4 regions of the Paenibacillus sp. FSL R5-0519 genome follow, and region 4 is predicted to be linked to each of the others. Evidence: riboswitches for the same ligand, from Rfam matches in the RefSeq annotation. Region 4 holds a riboswitch; each other region holds the start of a gene.
The links. A riboswitch is a leader RNA that binds a small molecule or an ion and turns the genes downstream of it on or off. The one in region 4 is predicted to bind cyclic di-AMP.
Positions count from the first base shown of each region.

Region 1: it holds a riboswitch for cyclic di-AMP, as region 4 does, so the genes downstream of both, MKY73_RS19430 (C40 family peptidase) here and MKY73_RS29200 (C40 family peptidase) in region 4, are expected to answer to the same signal.
Region 2: it holds a riboswitch for cyclic di-AMP, as region 4 does, so the genes downstream of both, MKY73_RS12625 (3D domain-containing protein) here and MKY73_RS29200 (C40 family peptidase) in region 4, are expected to answer to the same signal.
Region 3: it holds a riboswitch for cyclic di-AMP, as region 4 does, so the genes downstream of both, MKY73_RS22615 (hypothetical protein) here and MKY73_RS29200 (C40 family peptidase) in region 4, are expected to answer to the same signal.

Region 1 covers NZ_CP150234.1:4,346,416-4,349,525, reverse strand. Annotated here, with positions in the region: gene MKY73_RS19440 (hypothetical protein) at 69-287, shown strand; gene MKY73_RS19435 (carboxymuconolactone decarboxylase family protein) at 429-758, shown strand; gene MKY73_RS19430 (C40 family peptidase) at 857-1,321, opposite strand; cyclic di-AMP (ydaO/yuaA leader) riboswitch at 1,327-1,458, opposite strand; gene pelA (pectate lyase) at 1,874-2,836, shown strand; tRNA gene MKY73_RS19420 (tRNA-Leu) at 3,000-3,084, shown strand.
Region 2 covers NZ_CP150234.1:2,739,456-2,742,565, reverse strand. Annotated here, with positions in the region: gene MKY73_RS12635 (hypothetical protein) at 1-217, opposite strand, end outside; gene MKY73_RS12630 (polysaccharide deacetylase family protein) at 372-1,163, shown strand; gene MKY73_RS12625 (3D domain-containing protein) at 1,271-1,942, opposite strand; cyclic di-AMP (ydaO/yuaA leader) riboswitch at 1,945-2,141, opposite strand; gene MKY73_RS12620 (amino acid ABC transporter ATP-binding protein) at 2,359-3,081, opposite strand; gene MKY73_RS12615 (ABC transporter substrate-binding protein/permease) at 3,068-3,110, opposite strand, start outside.
Region 3 covers NZ_CP150234.1:4,996,978-5,000,087, reverse strand. Annotated here, with positions in the region: gene MKY73_RS22630 (urease accessory UreF family protein) at 1-120, opposite strand, end outside; tRNA gene MKY73_RS22625 (tRNA-Leu) at 564-646, shown strand; gene MKY73_RS22620 (glutathione peroxidase) at 794-1,273, opposite strand; cyclic di-AMP (ydaO/yuaA leader) riboswitch at 1,645-1,820, shown strand; gene MKY73_RS22615 (hypothetical protein) at 1,936-2,334, shown strand; gene MKY73_RS22610 (HAD family hydrolase) at 2,465-3,110, shown strand, end outside.
Region 4 covers NZ_CP150234.1:6,483,335-6,486,444, reverse strand. Annotated here, with positions in the region: gene MKY73_RS29205 (GNAT family protein) at 1-306, opposite strand, end outside; gene MKY73_RS29200 (C40 family peptidase) at 660-1,130, opposite strand; cyclic di-AMP (ydaO/yuaA leader) riboswitch at 1,134-1,271, opposite strand; gene MKY73_RS29195 (hypothetical protein) at 1,517-2,368, opposite strand; gene MKY73_RS29190 (M1 family metallopeptidase) at 2,379-3,110, opposite strand, start outside.

The sequences.
Region 1 (3,110 bases), 2.1 Mb from region 4:
TGAGACCTAAATGACTTTTCATTTAGGTCTCTTTTTGTAAATAAATTTGGAATATAGGAGCCATGAACATGATTAGTGATACAGAATTGGACGCCCTGCGTCTGTCAGGTGAGAAAGTCAGAGTAGTACGGGACGAGCTGGAATCGAACGATGTAACCGGGATTGTCGTTGCCTGGGATGGCGAGCAGGTACTTATCCGTCGTCAGAATCGACGTGTCGTCAAGTTGGATCGTGGTTACCGCTATCAGTTATTCAGCGAACCCCGGCAAAGTCCACTTGGTGAGTAACAACGATCATTATGTCAGAAGTATGAGCGTACAAATGTTTGGATTTACCATGATTTCTTGGCATAATTGACTCACTCGGGAGAGAAGATAGGTACAGTGAAGAAATTCTGTAACTATAGCCGAGAGGGTGTGCTGCAAGACATGACATTGATGAATGATAAAGTTCATGCCTACAAGGATCAGATTGGAGCATTAAGTGATGTGCTGCCAGGTGTGGTGAAGTCGTATCATGAGTTTACCGGAGAATGCTTCCAACCTGGGGTGATTGATGCGAAGACCAAACAGCTCATCGCGCTTGGTATTGGCTTGTTCGCCAACAATGAGGTATGTACCTTCTATCATGTAGAAGAAGCACGTGCCAAGGGCGCTACAGATCAGGAGATTATGGAGACCGTTGCTGTTGCCGGAGCTGTAGGAGGCGGACATGCCCTGTCTCAGGGCGCGATGCGAGTGCAGAAGGCGCTGCATTAAGTGCAGATGGAGGTAGTCCAAGGACTGTCCTCCTAAAGAGGAAATCAAACAAAAGAGGAGGTTCCGGTTGATCCGGAGCCTCCTCTTTGATATTATACCTACATTTTCCCTAACATTTTATCGTACATAAACTGTCCAGTTACCCGACGTGCTGTTACGTAACGATCATTGAAATAAGGATTGCTCATTTTGGTGATGCTTACCCCTTTGCTGCTGGATGCATGTGCAAATTGTCCGCCGCCGATATAAACACCTGTATGTGAAATGCCTTTGCCTGTTGTGTTAAAGAACACCAGATCACCTGTCCGAACATTGCTCTTGGCTACTGGAGTACCTGCTTTGGCTTGCTGTTGCGAAGTACGTGGCAATTCAATGCTGTATTTATTGAAAATATATCTCATAAACCCGGAACAGTCGAACCCTGCCAGAGTCGTGCCACCCCACTTGTAAGGAATACCTGTCATGTTGTTCACTACGGAGTTAATACTGCTTGCCTCTGTGCTTGTTGCCCCGGATGTAAATAGTACAGCCGCTCCAAAAATGGAGATAATCAGTTTTTTCAAAATCAATGTTCTCCCTTCGATGCCTACGGAGTTAGCTAAGGGTTCGGTAGAAGGTTCCCTATATTTCCTATGTATAAGAATAATTCACCCAAAATGGTTCCCCCGTTTTCAAACCTGAAACTCGGCAATGAATAATTAAGTTTTTGTAACTATTTGAAACTATATTGCATAAATGCGTAATTGTCAAACCCTTTTAAACCCCTTCGTAATACCTCAATGTTAGCGGAATTAACGATTTTATATGAAAGAAGGCGTCAAGTTTGGGTATCATTGATGACAAAAACGTCATTATTGATTCGTTTGAGACGAAATTGGATAAATAATTAAGTTTGTCATGAGTTAAAAGAACTATCCGTTATGTTGAATTTGAGAGATTATATTCATTAAGTTGCATATATTGACAAAAATCGATTTATTGCATATTATCTGATTATCCAATCCACATATTGGATGAAAATAGATTTTATTGTGGTATACATTCAAATTAAGGAGGTTTAAGACTGGCATTATAGGTAAGGTAGAATTGTGAATTTTATTAAATGACATGGGAGAGTGTTACATTTGAAAGCGAAGAAAATTGTTACTTTTGTCCTGGCATGCACCATGGTGTTCTCAACAGTTGGAATGGCAGTTCTTCCTGTAGGGACGGTATCTGCTGCTGATGCATCCGGTACAACAGCGAGTATTTCAGATATTTTGAAGAACCAACTGCCGGATGGAGGTTGGAGAAAAGATTATAAACAAACAAGTGGAGAGTGGGCGAAGTCCACGATTGACAACAAGGCTACATATTCAGAAATTAGAAGATTGGCGAAGGAATTTAAAAAGACAAATGATCCACGCTACTCCACAGCTGCAATCAAAGGAATCAACTTTTTAATCAGTATGCAGTATTCAAACGGCGGATGGCCACAAGTCTACCAAAGCTCTGGATATCACAAGCATATTACCTACAATGACGATGCAATGATTAATGTAATGATCATGCTCGATGAAGTAGCAACACGCAAAGGTGATTTTTCATTTATCGACAGTACACTTGCTAATCGGAGTAAAAATTCAGTTGCCAAAGGTGTGGAGGCGATTCTGAATACACAAGTCGTCTCAGGGGGGAAGCTTACAGCATGGGGACAACAACATGATTCCAGTTCCCTTAAACCAGCGAGCGCAAGAATCTACGAAGTACCATCGCTGACAGCTGGAGAGAGTGTAACGATTGTTAAATTTCTGAAAACGAGGCCTGCTACCGCTAAAATTACCGCATCCATTAAAGGAGCAGAGGACTGGTTTAACAAGGTGAAAATTACGGGTTACAGATATGAAAGGGCAAATGGTGATAGCAAGATTATCGCTGATTCCAAAGCAGCACCGATCTGGGCACGCTTCTATGAAATAGGAACGGATAGACCCATTTTCATTGGACGAGACGGGGTAGTTAAATACAAATTAAGTGACATTGATAAAGAAAGAAGAGGCGGTTATGCATGGTATGGCAATTGGCCTTCCAAGCTGTAGTATGACTCCTTTTTGATAAACCAAATGATTAGTTGAAGGTAAAGCCCGAATGGACAAGCATGTCTGGTTCGGGCTTTCATGTTATTATTTTCAGTATTGACATGATAGATTCGGCATGATATATTATTTCTTGTCGCCGAGATTAATCACGGAGATACAATATGCGGTCGTGGCGGAATTGGCAGACGCGCACGGTTCAGGTCCGTGTGGGCTAACCCCCCGTGGAGGTTCGAGTCCTCTCGACCGCATCGAATTAAAAGACTCCTCAAGCTAA
Region 2 (3,110 bases), 2.8 Mb from region 4:
CTTTCAACTGTAGGGCCGCCTTTCGGGCTAGGCGCTCACACAGCTCTTGTTCCTTATGACCGGGAATATGTACCGTCGTTCCGCTAACGCGTTCATGATCTACATAAAACGTGGCTACCGCGCCAATATGCGCCTTTCCTCCGGTAACGAGAAAAACCTTATCCTCGCCTGCTTCAATGACCTGTAAACGTATGGATTTCAAATCATATGTACTCATATCCTATCCACCTATCCTTTTCTATATGTTATATATGGAGGAATTATGGCCGTGATGGGATAAATCGACAATGAAACTTCTAACACTACGCATATTTTATGGAGACCCCGGGCATACCAAGAAGAACGTCATTTTGGAAAAGGAGGCTGTTATTATGCGCGTACGCCTCATTATGCTGATGGTTATCGTTATTTTTCTTGGAGGATATCATGCTCCGGTTTCATCGCGGGATTCTTCAAGCCCGTCAAGTGAATCGGTATCAGGTTCGGATGCCGGGGAAGAAGAACAACTGACATTAGGACAGTTACGTCAGAAATATGCCGATACGTTCAAAACCAATGGCCCTTCAACAAAGAAGGTTGCACTGACTTTTGATGATGTACCTGATCCACGCTTTACTCCACAGGTACTCGATGTATTGAAGAAATACAACGTCAGAGCTACATTCTTCATCGTGGGTAGTCGTGCTGAGAAACATCCCGATCTGGTGAAACGCATAGTTAAGGAAGGGCATATGGTTGGTAATCACAGTTACAATCATCCGGAATTCAGTAAACTGTCGATGAATGCCTTTCGCAAACAGATCTTACATACCGGGGATATTATTCGACGCCTGGCGGGATATACGCCGAAGATGATTCGGCCGCCTTATGGAGACATTAATGAGGAACAGCTGCGTTGGGCTGCAAGACAACACTATAGCATTGTGAACTGGAACGTCGACTCACTCGATTGGAAAGGCCTTTCTAAGGAACAGGTGAAAGATAACATCCTGTCTGCTGTAAAACCTGGCTCCATCGTTCTGCAACATGCAGGAGGCGGTGTAGGATCAAACCTGAATGGCACGATTGAGGCTTTGCCAGAAATTATTGAGGAACTGCGTACCCGGGGGTATGAACTGGTCACCTTGGACGAAATGCTGGGGTTGCCAAAGGCCAAAGATTAGGATGCCCGAGACAGAAAATAAGTGAGTATATTAAAAGGGTGCTGTTCAATCGCAAGTTAGCGACTGGCAGACACCCTGTTTGAATTATTTTAGATGTAATTTACTCTCTACTTCAGAATGTACAGCTCAATATCCTGAAAACCAAATGTGCTCACAGACTGCTTGCTACCAGGGATGAAGATATCAATCCGGTGACCCTTGATTGCACTGCCCACATCACGTGCTGTGGCTACAAAAGCCTGTTTTGGCAATCCTGGATGGCTGTGACCCGTTACCAGCACTTTGGTTCCAAGTGGAATCACACTTGGGTCAACTGCAATCGTACCCAGTTCAAGGTCATTCCCGAAATAATCGACTGCACCCCATCCTCCATTTTCAGACGGATCAGCAGAGTATGCCGTTGCTTTCACGTTCACAGCTTTGCTGTAATCGAATGTTTTACCCCAGGCTTGAACCACTTTGTTATCTGTATTAACGTCCAAACTTGCTGTGGTAACCGTTTTGGCTTGGGTCTTGCTCTCCGCCGCTGCGGCAGCTACAGTGTTTGCCTTACCAGGAATCGTAATTTTCAAACCACCATAAATGTTGTAAGGCGAGATGTCGTTGTTTGCTTTAACTAATGTGTTGATTGCTACTCCGTATTGTTTCGATAAGGTGTAGAAGGTATCCCCCTCTTTGGCCACATGAACTGAATCGGCGTGAGCCGGAACGGCTTGAATAAGCATCGCTGTTGTCATTAATGCCACTGCTGTTTTGGCTATACGTTTCTTGTTAATCATGGTCTTCCTCCCTCATTATGCCTGCGAAGTTAGTTGTCGGATTCGGATGAGGAGCCCACCCTATAGGTTCATCATTACATTTGAAACGATATGTACCCCTAATTCACCCCAAGCAGTGTGCTGTAGATCTTCCCCCTGCACAGTCTGCATCGTTACATCCCCCGCACTCCCTGTCCGGAAGTTTCGGCAGAGTTCAATATATCACAATTTTGTAACCTGAACTTGTAGTAATTCTTACCAAATGGTTTTAACATGTAAGCATATGTAAGAATACAGGATACTTTAGAAATGTTGGGCGTCATAATTCCTTAATAATTGGTAACAGAATAGTTACTTTTCCGAATCCATACGTGGTTATTTCCCATAAAAAATAGCGTCACCGACTCGAAGTCAGTAACGCTATTTGATCACTTCATTTAGAGTACTTTTGCAAGAAAATCACGTGTACGTGAATTTTTCGGTGCTCCAAATACCTCATCAGGTGTTCCTTCTTCCACAATAACCCCGCCATCCATGAACAGGATTCGGTCTCCCACTTCACGTGCAAAACCCATCTCATGTGTTACGATGACCATGGTCATCCCGCCTTCTGCAAGACGTTTCATGACATCCAGCACTTCGCCGACCATCTCGGGGTCCAATGCCGACGTGGGCTCGTCAAACAGCATCACATGCGGTTGCATGGCCAATGCTCTAGCGATAGCGATCCGCTGCTTCTGTCCACCAGACAGCTGATTCGGGAATGTATCTTTTTTATCGTACAAGCCCACGGTGTTAAGCAGATCAGCAGCAATTTTCTCCGCTTCCTGAGTGGATTGTTTCTTCACTTTAATCGGAGCGATTGTGATGTTTTGCTCTACCGTTTTGTGCGGGAACAGGTTGAAGTGCTGAAACACCATGCCCATTTTCTCACGAGTTGCGTTAATGTTGTGCTTGGGGTCCGTGATTGACACGCCTTCAAAATCAATCTCTCCTGAGGTGGGCTTCTCCAGCAGGTTCAAACAACGTAAGAATGTACTTTTACCTGAACCGGAAGGACCGATGACCACGACAACCTCACCTTTGCCAATCGTCACGTTAATGCCCTTAAGCACATCGTTATTTCCATAAGATTTGTGTAATTGTCTAACGTCTATCACTTGCACTCAACTTCCTTTCCAGTCGTCCA
Region 3 (3,110 bases), 1.5 Mb from region 4:
ATTACGAATGGTACCCTCCCTGATATGGATATCCATGCCGAAGGAATGGGTGAATCCTCCAACCTGAATAGAGGAATCAAGCAGTTTGACATAATCGAGCAGCTTATTCCCACGGTTCACAATCATTCGCCTCCTGTGTTCGTTAAATGTCACGTTAAATGACATTTATATTCCTTTTTGTTAACTTTATGTTTGAAAATCCGAATTATATGATAGTTATCTTCCCATAAATGTCCGCTTTTTGTCAATAGTATCCGTTGAATTTAATGAATAGAATCTGATATTTAATATTTGTGTTATTTTATATAACTTATTGTGTTATTTATTTGGTGAAGTGCAGAGAGGACTATATATAAGGAAGGACTATATATAAATGAATCAACAAGATCGGCTCTTACCGAAAAAGAGGGGATCAAATCTAATAATATGCAGTTCATGGGTAAACATGACGAGAATATGCGTTTTTTGAGGAAAATGCCTAGCTAAAAAGAAGGTTTAAAAAATGCTTTACTTTTATTTCTGAACCCTGTATAATCAATTCTGTTGCCGATTATTTACGACATGCGGTCGTGGTGGAATGGCAGACACGCTATCTTGAGGGGGTAGTGGGCGTATGCCCGTGGAGGTTCGAGTCCTCTCGACCGCATCATATGAACGATGAAGAAGAAGCTTTCCATTAATGGAAAGCTTCTTTTTTTGCCTTTTTGAACAGTCTGGTATCCAGAAGTTGAAAAAGGCCATCCATTACCGGGGGTAATGGTGCTCTACCTTCCGGCTACGGGTGGCCGATGTACTATTTTTGCAGCAAGTTCTTGATATCTTCTTCAATCTTGTCAGGTGTTGTTTTGGGAGCATAACGTTTAACTACCTGTCCGTTCTGATCCACAAGGAATTTGGTGAAGTTCCATTTGATTGCTTTGGAGCCAAGCAGGCCGGGTGCTTCTTTGCTAAGGTGTTGGAAGAGCGGGTGAGCACTTGAGCCATTCACATCAATTTTCTCAAACATAGGGAAGCTCACGCCATAATTCATCTGACAGAACTCGGCGATATCGTCGGAAGAACCTTTTTCCTGGGCAAACTGGTTGCTTGGAAATCCAAGGACTTCAAATGGCGCATCCTGGAACTTGTCTTGCAGTTCTTGCAAACCTTTGAATTGAGGTGTAAGTCCGCATGAGCTTGCCGTATTCACAATCAGTAACACTTTATCACGGTAGTCGGACATTTCAACTTCTTGACCGCGAAGGGTATTCACTTTGTAATCGTAGACTGTCATCTCAATCGCCTCCATGATATCATCTGATACCTTTCATTATATTGGTTACAATTAAATAATGCAAAACTAATATGGTGTTAAAAGAATCAAAACTGGTAAGTTGTGCAAAATGCGTGAATGAATTGCGAAGTGATTTACGCGAGAGTGAGAATTAGATAGCTTTGACGAGGTGAATAGCGTATAACCGTATTGTAAGCGTTATTATATATGAATAATGGCGAAAATCTCCCGATTCGGTGATCTGTCCGGACTTTACACCGCCATGGCACGGGTGTATGATTCATATCGTAATTTCAATTTAAAACTAAATTGTACCTGAAAAACGAAACAAACGATAATATCGCTCAATCTTAACTTAAGATATACGAACGATGTTTTAATCGCTGAGTTTCCATTCATTCATGAGTGGGAAACGGGGGAACCAACGGAATGCGCTGTCCAGGACAGTAGGCATTCATGGGGTGAATTTTCCGGTGACAGCCGGAAATAGGGCGACTCTCGCGCCCGAATCCGTCAGCTAACCTCGTAAGCGTTAAAGGGAGAGGCAACAAGCCGTACGCTGGTTCATGGCGTTTTCGCCATGGATTCTTTAAGAAGCGTTCGGGAGGCCTTGGTCCCCCACGCTTCTTTTTTGTTGTCTTTTCACGCCAAGGGAGGAACGAATGATGGATACTGAGATGATCTTAGTGACTGCTCCTAATGAAGCAGGACGCAAATTTATCAAATTGCTGATGTACAAAAAAATGCCGTTTGCCGTTCTAACCAACAGTGCAGGGGAAGAGCGCAGACTCCGTAGAATCGGAGTAGAACATGTCATTCGCATGAATACGGCTGCAGCTCAAAAATGGTTTTTGCCGCAGGCAAGCGTTGGTAACGTATTTATTTTCGAGAACAGCCTGAATCTGACCTGTCGTTATTTACAGATCTGTCGATCGTGGACATCGAAATCCCTATGCGTCATTACGGAGCAAAGCCATCCGAAGGGGATCTATCGGGGAATGGGTGCAGACCGGATTGTATATTCACTCAATGGGGAAGTCGGCTTTCTCCTCAATGGGTAATGTCATAGCTTGAGATTGCTCAGGTGTAAGGTGCCTGTTATAATTGATTGTATTAGAATCAATTTCAGAATCGACTCAAGGTATTATGGATTTGATTCATTGATAAACGGAAATTTGAGGAGACTCGTGCATGATGGTGAGTCTTCTTTTTTTATGGTTACAAGGAGGAATTGGCGTGCCGGATGTGGGTGGATTGAAGTGGTTGTTTTTTGATGTTGGAGATACGCTAGTGGATGAATGGGACCCGGTTGATGATATTATCGGACAGTTCGTTCGCGAAGCCGGTGCTTTGGGGTATCCGGTGAAGATTGAGGCGGTACGTGAACTGTTCGCGAACTGTTATCAGAAATATGAACAATGGCCCATGAGAGTGGCAATTCGCACATTCATTGAAGATGAAGGACATCAGAAACAGATTCAGGACAAGCTGAAGTTTAAAAAAGATCTTGAACGACCTTTTCCTTCAGCGGATTCCGTTCTTCAGCAGTTGTCGCGGTATTATCGCATTGGCATTATCGCCAATCAGAGTCCTGGAACGGAAGAAAGACTGGAGAGTTACGGACTGCGAAAGTATGTTGATGTTCTGGCATGCTCGGCTGAAGAAGGGGTGTCCAAGCCAGATCCAGAGCTGTACGCTGTAGCCCTGAAACAGGCGGGTTGTGCACCGGAGGAAGCCGTCATGATCGGGGATCGGATTGATAACGATATCATTCCTGCCCGGAAGCTGGGCATGCGTACGATTCGAATTATGCAGGGGTACGGAAGATTCCAGCCAG
Region 4 (3,110 bases):
TGTGACAAAAGCTGTCCCTTGCCCCTGACCACACAGCTCTGGATGCATGCCGAGGCCAATCCGGGTTACCCCTTGAAGTGGGAAGTATTGAGCAAATCCACATATACGATCGTTCTGATCCAGGACAATCGCATATTGCTCCTGCCGCAGCTGTGCATCTCCGAATTCCACTTCCAGCGCTTTCATCTGCTCCCAGGGGAGCCAGCTGTAGATATTGTAAGGCGGATCATACTGCCAACTGCAGATGAGCTCCGCATGTTCTTCTCGCATGGGTACAACGTGAAACGTTACGGGGGCTTCCTTCATACACCTGCATGCTCCTTTCCTTGAAACAGAACTCTCTGTCCACTCTACAAAAGAGATATTCATTTAGCAAGTCTCTCTTACCAGAAAAAATATGAAACAAAAGTTCCGGTAATTCCGTTTATATTATAACAGGATGGGTAAAAACATCATAAGGGCACGGACGAACGAGGACAAAATGAGCCTGTTGATGTTGCAGGATAGCCCCGAGCGTAACTTGCAATATGAATCAGGATGGAAGCACAAAAAAACCGCCGGATACATTCCTGCGGAGAATGTACCGGGCGGTTCTGTTATGCTTCTTGCTTCGTTACAGTATGGTTCATGGTTACAGTATCATGTTGCTCAGCTTGTCCCTAGTCAAGGGCCAGTGATTCATACGCGTCCGTGCTCATAATCCGTTTAGCGCCAACATAACGATTGGCCCAATAGCTTTCACTCAATGCACTGATTGTAACGCCTTTGGAAGAAGAAGAGTGTGCGAACTTTCCATCCCCTACAAAGATTCCTACATGGGATACGCCTTTACCTGTAGTATTAAAGAATACCAGATCGCCAGCTCTCATTTCCATGCGGGATACGGAATCGCCCATGTCGAATTGGGAACTGGATTGGCGTGCCAAATCAATACCCAATTTGTCGAATACATACCGTGTAAATCCGGAGCAGTCAAAGCCGTTAAGCGTTGTTCCCCCACTTTTGTATGTAGTTCCCATTGCTGAATCAATTACTTTATCCATTTTTGAATCTGCGAATGCGCTACCTGCACCAAGCGATAATGCGAATGTGAGGCTAAGTACAGCTGCGGTTAATTTCTTCTTGAACAAGAGATATTCCCCTTCCAACGCCTGCGAGGTTAGCTTAAGGATTCGGTTGAAGGTCCCCTATGATCCCTCTGTAGCAAGATCAATTCACCCATAACTGGTTCCCCCGCTTCCCAGGTGCCAGGAATTTGGCTATGCTAGTTATGCACCTGCGAAATCAAGAAATGACGATTTAATTTTAAGTAGTTACAAATATGAATGTAAAGATTACAAAGTTGTTACTAAAAACTCACTGCGATTATTGTAACAGAGGAGTACGGCTTTGGCAATGTTTAGCAACAAAATTAGCAAAAAAAACCTCGACCTTTGACGGGGAAAGGTTGAGGTTTGCCTATTTATAAGTACATAGCAGGCCATGAGTTTAACATGTGATGGTAACAATTTTTAAACTAAATGCTCTCACCTTTGGATACTTTGGACTGCCACAATCGGAAATGGCTGCATATTTTCCACAGACTCAATAGACATCTGGCAAGTGGATACGTCTGTTGTAGTATAAGTCCGGTAAGTCCCGTTAATAACCATGAGGCTGAAGTGAATGCCCCAAAGACGAGTAAGTGGACTCCGCCCAGCAGGAGAGCAATGCCGATAACGGCGATGAGATGACGCATTGCAATCCAGAGTGCTTTGAGGGTGCCGTGAGCCCCGCCTTCGCCTTCTGGTGCCGACACACCGAACTGCATGTAGAGCATGACATGGTGGATGACCCATCCATATACAATCCAGGCAGCAACATAAGGTATGCCGGGCAAAAGTAATTGAAGGGAATGAAATCCGTCCATGAGGATCGAGTAGAGCTTCGGTATGAGCCAGTAGGCGGGCAGAAGTATCAATAATGTACGTATGGTGTGCAGCAGCAGCATCGGTTTCCACAGTTTTTTGATTCCACGGACGAATGGGATGCGCTCTTCTGTAGAATTAAAGTGCTGAAGTGAGTAGATCAGTCCTGCCTGAATGAGTGGGCTGATCAACATGCGAACCAGCAGCATGCCCCCCAGAATCCATAGATAACGATGAACCTCCGGATGGGTAGACAGGTTAAGTTGGCTTTCCATTTTGAACAAAAGTGTACTCAGTTCCCCGGCATCAGAATCTGGATAGCGCAGGAGGAGTGGGATGACTGCCGATTGTACCATTCGATAGAAGAAATATCCCCAAATGAGTTGATAAAGAAATAAGAGTGCCGCAATGAACATATGCTGACGGACGAGAAACCAGCCTTCACGTATTTTCGCTTTCACCGTTTCCACCTCACCATGACAGACCTCCGAATATGGCTTCTATTAGTTTGGTTACACTCATGCTCCAGCGGGACTTCGTCTGCTCATCCAGTCCGGATTTTAGGAAATTGTTCATATGGCGGTTCTCCAGCACGATCGTGTACAGGGGATCGGTCATGGCCCAGGCTACGGGGGATGTGTGCGTTAATTTATAGGTAATGCGATCTTCTATGCCATCCCATTGCTTGGTGAGGGTATGTCCGTCTTCAAAAGCAATGCGAACAGGAACGGCGTTGTAATCACTGCCTTTTTTGACGATCGTCACGGATGACTCGTACCATGTTTGACCGTCTTTCTGTACAGGCGTAACACGAATCTTCTCCACAGCAAAGTCAGCCATTCCATTACCGTAGACGTATTGGTCAAAATAATCAGACCAGGACGTGCGGGTCACTTGTTCCACAACGTTCTGAAAATCTGCCGTAGTGGGATGTTTGAAGCGGTACTTCTTCACATAGGTAGAGAGAATGCGTTCCATCTTTTTTGTGCCGACTTGATGTTCAATACCAAGCAATACAAGCTTGCCACGTGTGTAGACATTGGCTGCATACTCATTCTGTGAATCGAACTTCCAGGATTCTTGTGTTAAGGATGAAGGAGACGTAATCAGGCCCGATTGTACCGGCAGATTCGGAATCAATCCGTATTCCTGCTCCATCAATTTGTCTTCTGCATAAGAGGTGAATCCCTCATCCAGCCAGGC